Regions from separate parts of the Paraburkholderia sp. GW821-FHT02A12 genome, predicted to be linked through region 1. Evidence: riboswitches for the same ligand, from Rfam matches in the RefSeq annotation. Region 1 holds a riboswitch; the other holds the start of a gene.

Region 1 (5,779 bases):
CGGCACATTCAAACTCGCGGCCGTTTCGGCCAGCGCCGGGTCGGTCATCCGCCCGGACGAAGCCAGCAGCGCCGCAAGAGAAAGCGTGGCGAGGCCATGCGTGTCCAATGCTTCACGCACACGCTCGGCGATCCGTGCGCCCGAGCCCGACCCGGTGACCGCCGCCACCACGCTTCGCGGATGAATCACCAACTCATCGGTCCGGCCATCCCACGCGCGCGGCGTCACCCGAATCGCGAGGCGCGCCGAGCCCGAGCGCGGCAGTTGCGCGTCGTCGAGCCACGGCGCTTCGCCTTCGATGCGGGTGCTTTCGCCGGCCAGCAGATCCGACACGAAACGCTTGCCTTGCGCGAGATCGGCGAGCGCATAGCCTTCGGGCGGATTGAGCACACACGTGCCGAAGCGCAGTTCGCCGCTCGTCGTGATCGCCGGCGGCACGGCCAGCGCCGCAGCGATTTCGCGCGCCATCACATTGACGCCCGCGAGTCCGCCGAGCAACGGCACGACCGCGCTGCCGTCTTCGGCGACGGCCAGCACCGGCGGCTCGACGCCCTTGTTCGACAGCAGCGGCGCGACGCAACGGATCACGATGCCGGCCGCGCACAGCGCGACGATCGGCGCGCCGCGCGCATACAGTTCGCGCAGATGCGCGCCGAGTTCGGCATATGAGACGTCGGCTTCGACACGCCCTTGCAACGCGTGCACCTGCGCGCCGGCATACAGCGCCTGCACGCGCCGCGCGGTCGCCAGCGCGCCCGTGCCGAGAATCACGATCGCGGGCGGCGTCATCCTTGCCATTTTTCCCCCGGCACCACGAGCAGCGAAAAATACGGCGACGCCATCGGATCGACTTCCGCGAGCGGCACGATGCGCTGGTTGCCCATCGTCGCGCGTTCGACGTAGAGCGCGCGATCCGCGAGACCGAGTTCGCCCAGCACGCGCCGCACCTTGTCGAAATTGCGGCCGAGTTTCATCACGACGGCGGCGTCGGCATCGGCGAGACGGCGGCGCAATTCGTCTTCGGGCAACACGCCGGAGAGCACCGACAGACTTTGATTGCGATACACGAGCGGCGAGCCGAGCACGGCTGCGCCGCCGAGCATCGAGCACACGCCCGGCACCACTTCGGCTTCGAAGCGCGCGGCGAGCCGGTCGTGCAGATACATGTACGAGCCGTAGAAAAAGGGATCGCCTTCGCAGATCACCGCGACGTCGCGGCCTGCGTCGAGATGGGCAGCGACGACTTCGGCGGCGGTGTCGTAGAAGTCGGCGATGATCGCTTCATACGACAGCGGCGGTTCGAGCGCTTCGGTCGTGACCGGATAGACGAGCGGCAGATGCTGTTGCGCGTCGTGCAAATGCGCTTCGATGATGCTGAACGCGTTGCCTTTTTTGCCCTTCGCGACGAAGTACGCAACCACCGGCGCGGCCTTCAGCAGACGCAGCGCTTTCAGCGTGATCAATTCCGGGTCGCCGGGGCCGACCCCGAGTCCGAACAAACGTCCTTGCACGCTCATTTACTCGACCTCCGTAGCCAGCGCATTGACGGCGGCGGCGGCCATCGCGCTGCCGCCGCGTCGTCCGTGGACCATCACGTAGGGCACGCCGCGGCTGTCTTCGGCAAGCATGGCTTTCGACTCCGCCGCGCCGACGAAGCCGACCGGAAAGCCGAGGATGAGCGCGGGCTTCGGCGCGCCGGCGTCGAGCATGTCAAGCAGATGAAACAGGGCAGTCGGCGCATTGCCGATCACGACGACGCTGCCGGCCAGATGCGGACGCCACAGTTCGAGCGCGGCGGCCGATCGCGTGTTGCCGAGTTCGCGCGCCAGCGACGGCAGGTCCCTGTGCGTCAGCGTGCAGATCACTTCGTTGTTCGCGGGCAGGCGCGCCCGCGTGATGCCTTGCGCGACCATGCCTGCGTCGCACAGAATCGGCGCGCCTTGCGCCAGCGCCGTGCGGCCCGCGGTGCCTGCACCCGCGGAGAAAGCCAGATCGTCGATCACGTCGACCATCCCGCAGGCGTGGATCACGCGCACCGCGAGTTTCTCGAGGTCGGCGGGGATCCGCGACAGATCGGCCTCGGCACGAATCGTCGCGAAAGATTGGCGATAGATCTCCTGACCGTCGCGAATGTAATCAAGCATCTAAAGGGCTCCGGGCCAATTGTTCGAGCATGTCGGCGGCCTGCTCGATCGTCAGTTGGTGCGCGACGCAGCGGCCGAAGTCCGGCGAGGCGTCGCGTCGATACAGGTCGTAGGTGCCGGGCGCCACGGCCAGCAACGTGTACGGCGCGCAATGCGCGGCCGCGCACGAGCGCGGGCAGCCGCTCAGATGGACGTCGACGCCGTCGGGCAGGCGGGCGGCTAGCCGCAGCGCGTCGGCTTTGGTGTCGGCGGGACTTTTTACGCAGCCGGTCGAGCCGGCGCAAGCGATCAAACGTGCGATGGGCTGCGCGCGATCGCAGGCAAGGCCTAATGCTTCCAGTTCGGCAAGCACGGCCGGCACGGCCTTCGAGGCGATATCGGGCAGCAGCACGCTTTGCCAGGGCGTCATGCGCAGCGTGCCGTTGCTGTGCTGGCGCGCTAGCGCGGCGAGGCCGCGCAGCGTCGCGGCGTCGAGGCGTCCGAGCGGCGGCTGGCCGCCCACGTGCCACATTCCCGCCACGCGTTGAGCGTGCGCGCCGAGCCGCGACGCGGCATCGGCGGGCGCGCCGCGATGCCAGTCGGCGAGCGACGCGTCGCGCGACAGCGGGAAATCGGCATACGTTTGGGCACGCTGCAATACCGCGTCGGCGGAATGCGTGGCGAGCAGATGGCGCATGCGCGTGGCGCCGGCGGCGGCCAGATCGAGGAACGTGTGCAGAAGCGCGCGGACCAGCTGAACGACTTCCGAAGGCAAGACGGCGGCGAGGGCGCGTGTGCCGGTCGCGACCGGGTCTGGCGACGCGCCGAACGAGCCGTCGCCAGCCGCGTGCACGGCCGCGTGCGCGGCCGCCGCATTGGCCGCCGTAGGCGGACATCCCGCCAGGCCAAAGACGAACCGCACACCGTCGCTCGCCGACGTCGCCGCGAGCCAGACGTCATGCGGATGGTCGAGCCTCGCAAGGCGCTCGCCGCCGTCCAGCAGCAACGCGAATTTCGGCGACAGCGCCGCAAAACGCGCTTCGCTTTGCAGCAGCGCGAGAAGCCCGGCGGTCAGCGACGTGGTGTCGTACAGCGCGGACGAATCGCGGCCCGCAGCGGGGCTGACCATCACGTTGCGGATATCGTCAGCGGCGCATGCTGACAATACTGCCGCCGCATCCATGCCGCTGCTCGCCGGAGCCGGCCCGAGACCGGCTGCCACCAGAGCCTCGATCAAAGCCGCTTCGTGCCCGGCCCGCACGCCGCGCACTTGCAGATTCGCCCGGTTGGTCACTTCAATCACGCTGGCGGCGTGCCGCTCGCTCGCCTCGGCGATCGCGGCAGCCTGCGCGGCGCTCAATGCGCCGCCGGGCAATTTGATCCGGCAAATCCCGCCGTCGCGTGCGGCGACGATGCGCAACAGCCCCGGACAAGCCGAAGGCCGCGGCGCAACGGCAGCGGTAGATAAAGCAGCGGAGGGCGCAGCGTGATTCAAGACGGACACCGGGTTTAGCGTCGCGCGACGGCCCGGGCAACCCGCCCAAAGCGGGCGTGGCTGCGGCATCGGTACACCCCGCCCGATGCAGGCTGGCACGAACAATCTCGCCGGCAGGTCTCCTGGCTGGCAGGTCACGGTCCGCCGCTGCCTTCCCGGTCGAACCAGTGGCGCGGAGCGCAGGCGGACTCGCTGCATACAGTTGCGGGGGCAGCCACAGTGGCACTGTGTTCCCTCTTCGGCCCCGAAGGGCACCGGCGGCTGTATTATGCCTTTTTTCGAACCGCGCAACGAGGCTGGACGCTTTGATCGGCGTGGCACAGCGCATTATTTGAAGATACGGAATGAGGATGGATGCATGTCGGCGTGGCTGACCGTGGTGGGCATAGGCGATGACGGCTTCGCCGGCTTGGGGCGGCCCGCGCGGCGCGCTTTGCTGGAAGCGTCGGTGGTGTACGGCGGCGAGCGCCATCTGGCGATGCTGCCCGCGCGACTTGGCGCGCGCCGCGCCGCGTGGCCGCGTCCGTTCGATCTCGCGCCTTTGCTGGCGGAGCGCGCCACCCCCGTGTGCGTGCTGGCGAGCGGCGACCCGATGCTGTTCGGCGTCGGCGCGACGCTGGCGCGGCAGCTGCCGGCCGGCGAGTTGCGAGTGTTGCCGGCGCCGTCGTCGCTGTCGCTGGCCGCGGCGCGGCTCGGCTGGCCCTTGCAGGACGTCGCGACGGTCTCGTTGGTGGGCCGGCCGCTGGCGACGCTGAACGCCCATCTGCACGACGGCGCGCGTGCGTTCGTGCTGAGCGCGGACGGCGGCACGCCCGCGGCGCTCGCCGGCTTGCTGAACGCGCGCGGCTTCGGCGCGACCCGGATGATCGTGCTGGAACACCTGGGCGGCGAGTTGGAACGCCGGATCGACGGCCGTGCCGATCAATGGCCGGCGGGCGACGTGGCGGCGCTGAATCTGATCGCGCTCGAATGCCGCGCCACGGAAGGCGCGCCGCGTTTGCCGCTGACCTGCGGCTTACCCGACGACGCGTTTCGCCACGACGGCCAGTTGACCAAACGCGACGTGCGCGCGATCACGCTGGCGCGCCTCGCGCCCACGCCCGGCGAATTGCTGTGGGATGTCGGCGCGGGCAGCGGTTCGATCGGCATCGAATGGATGCGCGTGCATCCGGCGTGCCGCGCGATCGCGATCGAGCGGCATGCGGAGCGCCAGCGTTTCATCGAACACAATCGCGATGCGTTGGGCGTGCCGGGTCTGCAACTCGTGGCGGGCCGCGCGCCTGAAGCGCTGGACGGACTGCCGGCGCCGGATGCGGTGTTCATCGGCGGCGGCGTGACGGTGCCGGGCGTGCTGGATGCCTGCTGGGCGCGCCTGCGTGAGGGCGGCCGGCTGGTTGCCAATGCCGTGACCTTGCAAGGCGAGGCGGCGCTGATGGCGTGGCGCGCCCAGCATGGCGGCACGCTCACGCGCATTGCGCTCGCCGACGCGCAACCGCTCGGCGGCTTCGACACCTGGCGTCAGGCATTGCCGATCACGCTGCTCGACGTGACCAGGCCCGCCGGCGATGCCGCGCGCCACAAGCATCGGCAACCGTAATGCGCGACGAAACACCCGAACAACCCGCGCGGCTGCGCAGCGGCTACACGACCGGCTGTTGTGCCACCGCGACGTCGCTCGCGGCGGCGCGTCTGCTGCTCACGGGCATCGTCAGCGAGGCCGCGGAAATCGTGTTGCCCAAGGGCCAGCTTGTGCCGATGCCGCTGGTGTTCTGCCGTCTGACCGCCGACGGCGCCGAAGCCGGCACCGTCAAGGATGCGGGCGACGATCCCGACGTGACGCACGGCGCGATCGTGTTCGCCCGCGTGCGCCTGCGCGCCGAACCGGGCGTGAGTTTTCATGCGGGACCGGGCGTCGGCACCGTGACGCGCGCGGGTTTGACGTTGCCGATCGGCGAACCGGCGATCAATCCGGTGCCGCGCAAGATGATGAGCGAGCATCTCGCCGATCTGGCCGCGGAACACGCATATGGCGGCGGTTTCGAGGTGACGATCGGCGTCGAAGGCGGCGAAGAGCTCGCGCTGAAGACGATGAACCCGCGTCTCGGCATTCTCGGCGGCCTGTCGATTCTCGGCACTACCGGGATCGTGCGGCCGTTCTCGT
Region 2 (5,779 bases), on a different contig from region 1:
GCGAGTTCCTCATGCTCGCGCAACGCGGCAAGCGGGATCAGAGGGATCCTCTTCTTGAACACTACGTCGACGAGCAGCCAGCGCGGCGTTTCCGGCGACGACTTCGGGTCGTAGTAGGGGCTCTTCCTGTCGAACTGCGTCGGATCCGGATAAGCCGTGGACGACACCTCGGCGAGCCCCGCGATGCCCGGTTCGGGGCAGCTCGAGTGATAGAACAGCACACCGTCGCCGACCTGCATCATGTCGCGCATGAAATTGCGCGCCTGATAGTTGCGCACGCCGGTCCACGGCAGCGTGCGTTGCGGTGCATTGGCGAGATGGTCGATGCTTGCTTCGTCCGGTTCGGACTTCATTAGCCAGTAGCGCATGAATCGAATTGAACCTTAAGAAGGTGAAGATGCGAAAGAAACCGGAGGCCCAAAGAAAAACGGCACCGAACCGAAGTCCGATGCCGTTCTAAATAAGGTCCCCGCCTTAGCCGCTAGGCCGGCATCCTGAACCGGGGGTTCAGAATTGGTCGCAGTTAGCAGCACTTCGGGTACATCAGACAGAGTGACGCGCACACCCGTGCTACAAATTTCCACAACCGTGCACATGGCATTGGTTCAAGGAATATATGACCTTGGCGAACCAGGCAGGGAAGCTAAACCGATGAAGCTAAAACGATGGAACTCAAACGTTCGCGCGAGTCTTTGCTCATGCACTCCGCTTGAATCCGCGGCCGATTTCAGGCACGGCCACTAGACACTTACTGCATGCTGTACTGCTGAATCACAGTACCTAGCTGTTCATTCATTTGACGCATTGTACGCCGGATTTCCTCAGCGGGAAATGCTTCTCCGTGTCTCACGCTCGTTTGCAGCTTAAGCAGTTCCGATGCCAGCGACAGCGCAGCCATGACGGCAATGCGATCCGTGCCGCGCACGTTGCTGTGATTGCGGATCTTCGACATTTCAGCGTCTACGCGTGCCACCGCTTCGAGCAGCGCCGCTTCGGTTTCCGGCGAGCAGGCGAGACGATACGGCACGCCGAGAATCGATACTTCGATCTGCTTCGTGGTCATGCATTTTCTCCGTGGCGGGTGGCGGCGCTGTCCGCTTCGACCTCGTGTTGCTCGGGTTCGAGCAGATCGAGCTGATTGTCAGGCTCGGCCTGTGCGCGTGCCCGCGGCAGTTTTTCGAGAATCGCATTCAGGCGCACCTGTGCGTCGTCGATCTTTGCCGACAGCGCGTCGCGTTCCGCTTGCAGCGTATCGCGTTCCTCGCGCAGCAACGCGAGTTCGGTACGCGTGGCTTCCGCTTCAGCGCGCGTTCGGGCGAGCTGCTCTTCGAGCGCGAGCCGCGCTTCATTGTGGCGCTGGCTGATCGCAATCAGCTTGCCGATATTTTGTGAGAGTGATTCGAGTTCGGTGAGCATGTGCTGCGTCCTCTAAAGACATCGCATTTTAGCGCGGAATGTCGCAGGTTCCGACAATTGTCTCGTTTCGAGACGTAACAACCTCGCTTTGTGCAGGCTTTTATCGGCCTTATGACGAAAAACTGCGCCTGCATCGGACAATAACCTGCACTTAACAGAACGGATCGAGCAAGGATTAACCATTCTTGACGGGCCTCGAGGGCGCTCCTAAACTGGCCGCACTTTGGTGCCCGCGCGTGCTTTTCGACAGGGCGCGCAGTTAAACGGGAAGCAGGGCGCGACGTTCGCCTGAACGCGCCAGCCTGCGCTGCCCCCGCAACGGTAAGCGACCGCATGTCGTCATGCAAGTCGATCCCGATCGCGTGTTCGAAGCTGAACATACGAGTGTGCCACTGCGCGTCACGCGTGAGAAGGCGGGATCGATGTGTCGCCAGCCCGGATACCGGCCAGAGGGAGAGATTCGTCCAGCGCAGATTCATAGCAAGCGCGGGCGTCTCGTCACGCATCGTCCACCCAATCGTTGGTGTTGATCGACGGTGTCCGAGTCGATTCGGTCAGCCTCGGCGCACCGCAACTTGCGCAGATTCCGCTCGATCAGGTCGACCACGTCGAAGTGGTGAACGGCAATGGGTCCGCGTCATACGGCTCGGGCGCGATCGGCGGCGTCGTGCAGGTGTTCATGAAAGACGGCGGCGATCATCCGCCGCGTTTCAATTTCTCGGTGGGCTACGGCAGTTATCACACGCAGACGCAACAGGCCGGCGTGAACGGCGCGTTGGACAAAGACAGCAAGACCACCTTCAGCATCTCGCTCGCGCGCTCGAAAGGCGACGGCTTCTCATCGCTCAAACCAGCCCAGGCGCCCAACGCAAATCCGAATCCGAACGGCTATCTGAACGAGAGCATCTCCGCCTCGCTGCGCCACAAGTTCAATGACAAGTGGGACGCAGGCATCACATATTTCCAGTCGAACGGCAACAATAGCTACGACAACGCGTACGGCGTGCCGACCGATCTGAACAACCTCTACACCAAAGTGCGGCAGATGTCGGTGTTCGCCAGTGGCAAGGTGACCGGCTGGTGGACCACCCACTTCATCGTCTCCGAAGGCGACGATCGCAGCGTGTCGAACACCAACGGCATCTACAACGGCCGCTTCGATACCGACAATCGCCAGTACACATGGCAGAACGATTTCGCGCTCGCCGCGCAGCAGAAGCTGCAGGTCGGCTACGAGCATCTTGATCAGAGCCTCGATTCGGATACGTTTGCGGCGCCCGACCGGCATGTGAATTCGGGCTTCGTCGGCTATAGCGGGCGCTTTGGGTGCAATCAGATTCAGGCCAACGTACGGCGCGATCAGTATTCCGATTTCGGCGCAGCGAACAGTTACTATCTCGGCTACGGTTTCGACATCGCCGAGCATTGGAAGGTGAGCGCAAGCTATTCGGATGCGTTTCGCGCGCCGAGCTTCGACGATCTGTACTATCCGATCAGCGGCAATCCGTCGATCCAGCCGGAGCGCAGTCATTCGATCGAAGCAGCGTTGCAGTATGCGTCGAATGCGCTGGGCGTGATGCGCCTGAGCGCGTTCCAGGCGCGCTATTCGAATCTGATCGACTACCATCAGGTGACGCCCGGCATCTATCTGGCAGCGAACGTCGGTCATGCGAAGGTGCAAGGGCTCGAAGGATCGTGGAGCGGTCATGTCGGCAGGACGGATGTGCGTGCGTCGGTGACGCTGCAAAATCCCGTCGACCTCGACAGCGATGTCGACCTTGTGCGGCGTGCGCGGCGTTTCGCGTCGCTAGCGGTGAATCGCAGTATTGCGGGGTGGCGTGTCGGCGGCGAGTGGATCGTCAGCGGCGCGCGCGACGATAGCAGCGGCAAGCTCGGCGGTTACGGTGTGGTGAATCTGTCCGCGCGCTACGACATCACGAAAGCGTGGTGCGTGGCTGCGCAAATCCAGAACCTGTTGAACAAGGACTATGAAACGGCCTACTCGTATAACTCGCCGCGGCGCGGTGCGTATGTCACGGTCGGTTGGCAGCAGCAGTGACGGGTGCGCCTGCGTGAGATCGTGCGGATGAACCGCGGCTCGGGTCCGAGGGTCGCGACGGCGATGCCCATCATGAGCGCGAAGCGTGCGGCCGCGATCTGGCTCGCGCTCGCCGTGCTCGCGCTGATCGTGCTGATGGCGTCGCTCGCGCTCGGCAGCGTGCCGCTCGCGCCCGCGCGCGTGCTGGCGGCGCTCGTGCCTTCGCCCGCGGCATCGGCGGATCTCGCGAGCGAAATCGTGCGGACATTGCGTCTGCCGCGCGCGCTGGCCGGCTTCGCGTGCGGCGCGCTGCTCGCGTTGGCCGGCGCGCTGTTGCAGGTGCTGCTGCGCAATCCGCTGGCCGAGCCATACGTGTTGGGCGTTTCGGGCGGTGCGGCGACTTTTGCGCTGGTCGCGATGATCGCCGGTTGCGCGTGGTGGATCGTCGATGCCAGCGCGTTCGCGGGCGCGTTCGTGTCGATCCTGCTGGTGCTCGGTCTTGCGCGCCGCGAGTTGTGGCGGGGCGAGCCGCAGGACACGTCGCCGCGCTTGCTGCTGACCGGCGCGGTGATCGCGGCCGGCTGGGGCGCCGTCATCACGCTGCTGCTCAACCTTGCGCCTGACAATCGTCTGCGCGGCATGCTGTTCTGGCTGACCGGCGACCTCAACGGCGGCGCAATGCCATGGGCCGCGCTCGCCGCGCTCTTCGTCGTGCTGATCGCGATCTTGCCCGCTGCGCCGCGGCTCAATGTGCTGCTGCGAGGCGATGCGGCCGCGCAGGCGCTCGGCGTCGCGGTGATGCCGCTGCGCCTGCGTGTCTATCTGGTGGCGTCGCTGGCGGCGGCCGCGGCGGTGACGACAGCGGGCACCATCGGCTTTGTCGGCCTGGTGGTGCCGCATATGCTGCGGCTCGCGTTCGGCAACGATCAGCGCATGCTGTTGCCGGCCGCCGCGCTCGGTGGCGGTGTCGCGGTGATGGGCGCCGACCTGATCGCGCGCACGGTCATTGCGCCGGCGCAATTGCCGGTCGGCGTGATTACCTCGATCGTCGGCGTGCCGGTGTTTTTGTGGATGCTGCTGCGCAGGCGCCGATGATGCAGGCACACCACTCCGCCCATGCCGCGCTCAGCGCGCAACGCCTGACGTTGCGCGCCGGCTCGCGAACGCTGCTCGATGCGTTCACGCATACGTTCTACGCAGGCGAGATCTGGTGCGTCGCCGGCCCGAACGGTGCGGGCAAGACGACGCTGATCGCGACGCTCGCCGGCCTCTCGCATCCGGCGGCGGGGCACGTCGAGCTCGACGGCGCGCGTCTCGCCGACTGGCAACCGCTGCCACTCGCACAGCGTCGCGCGTTGATGCCGCAGAGCGCGCACGATGCGTTCAGCGCGAGCGTGCTCGATATCGTGATGCTCAACCGCTTTCCGCATCTGACCGGCTGGGGCTGGGAACGCGCCGCTGACCGCGCCGCCGCGCATGACGCGCTGGATGCGCTGGGCCTCGCCGAATTCGCAGCGCGCGACGTGCTGTCGCTGTCGGGCGGCGAACGGCAACGCGTCGCGCTGGCCGCGGTGTTGTGCCAGCAGGCGCCGTTGTTGCTGCTCGACGAACCGCTGTCGCATCTCGATCTGCATCATCAGATCGATTGCCTCGATGCGTTGACCGCCTGGACACGCGAGCCTGGGCGTACAGTCATGTTTTCGTGTCACGACCTGAATCTGGCGCGCCGCTTCGCGACGCATGCGTTGCTGCTCGACGGCGCCGGCGGCGCCTATGCCGGGCCGGTGCATGACGTGCTGACGCCGGCGCTGACGAGCCGTGCATTTGGGTACCCGTTGGTTCTGATTCGCGACGGCGAGCATGAGGCGTTGATTCCCGCGCCGCGCCCGCGTCACGAATCGCCTGGCGGTGATGACACGCGGGCAAGCTAAGCGCTTCATAAGCGTTTCATCATCGTTTCAAAAAAACATTCTCTCTTCCGAAAAACGTCTATGACTTCTTTGCCAGGTTTGCTGCAATTGCCCGAGGTCGAGCCGCTCGATCAAACGTTGCGCGCCGAACTGCAACACATCATCGATACCAAAACCAAGCCGCCCGGCAGCCTCGGCCGGCTCGAGACGCTGGCGCGTCAAATGGGTCTGATCCAGCGCACCACGCGTCCTACGGTCGAACGTCCGGCGATGATCGTGTTCGCCGGCGACCACGGTATCGCCGACGAAGGCGTGAGTCCTTATCCGCAAGCCGTGACCGCGCAGATGGTCGCCAACTTTCTCTCGGGAGGCGCGGCGATCAATGCATTGAGCCGCGTCGCCGGCGTCGAGCTCG

What was found. Region 1 has a riboswitch for cobalamin ahead of AC07WT_RS31625 (ferredoxin-like domain-containing protein). Riboswitches for the same ligand answer to the same signal wherever they lie in the genome.
Region 2: another riboswitch for cobalamin. It lies ahead of AC07WT_RS04475 (TonB-dependent receptor domain-containing protein); the one in region 1 lies ahead of AC07WT_RS31625 (ferredoxin-like domain-containing protein).

The regions. Positions count from the first base shown of each region.
Region 1 is NZ_JBWKWA010000002.1:2,263,880-2,269,658, reverse strand. It holds gene cobJ (precorrin-3B C(17)-methyltransferase) at 1-789, opposite strand, end outside; gene AC07WT_RS31635 (precorrin-2 C(20)-methyltransferase) at 786-1,517, opposite strand; gene AC07WT_RS31630 (precorrin-8X methylmutase) at 1,518-2,144, opposite strand; gene AC07WT_RS31625 (ferredoxin-like domain-containing protein) at 2,137-3,627, opposite strand; cobalamin riboswitch at 3,714-3,892, opposite strand; gene cbiE (precorrin-6y C5,15-methyltransferase (decarboxylating) subunit CbiE) at 3,977-5,215, shown strand; gene AC07WT_RS31615 (cobalt-precorrin-5B (C(1))-methyltransferase) at 5,215-5,779, shown strand, end outside.
Region 2 is NZ_JBWKWA010000001.1:990,229-996,007, forward strand. It holds gene AC07WT_RS04455 (EVE domain-containing protein) at 1-368, opposite strand, end outside; RNA gene ssrS (6S RNA) at 463-644, opposite strand; gene AC07WT_RS04465 (cell division protein ZapA) at 749-1,063, opposite strand; gene AC07WT_RS04470 (ATPase) at 1,060-1,416, opposite strand; cobalamin riboswitch at 1,624-1,881, shown strand; partial or broken gene AC07WT_RS04475 (TonB-dependent receptor domain-containing protein) at 1,913-3,475, shown strand; gene AC07WT_RS04480 (FecCD family ABC transporter permease) at 3,503-4,549, shown strand; gene AC07WT_RS04485 (ABC transporter ATP-binding protein) at 4,546-5,385, shown strand; gene cobT (nicotinate-nucleotide--dimethylbenzimidazole phosphoribosyltransferase) at 5,446-5,779, shown strand, end outside.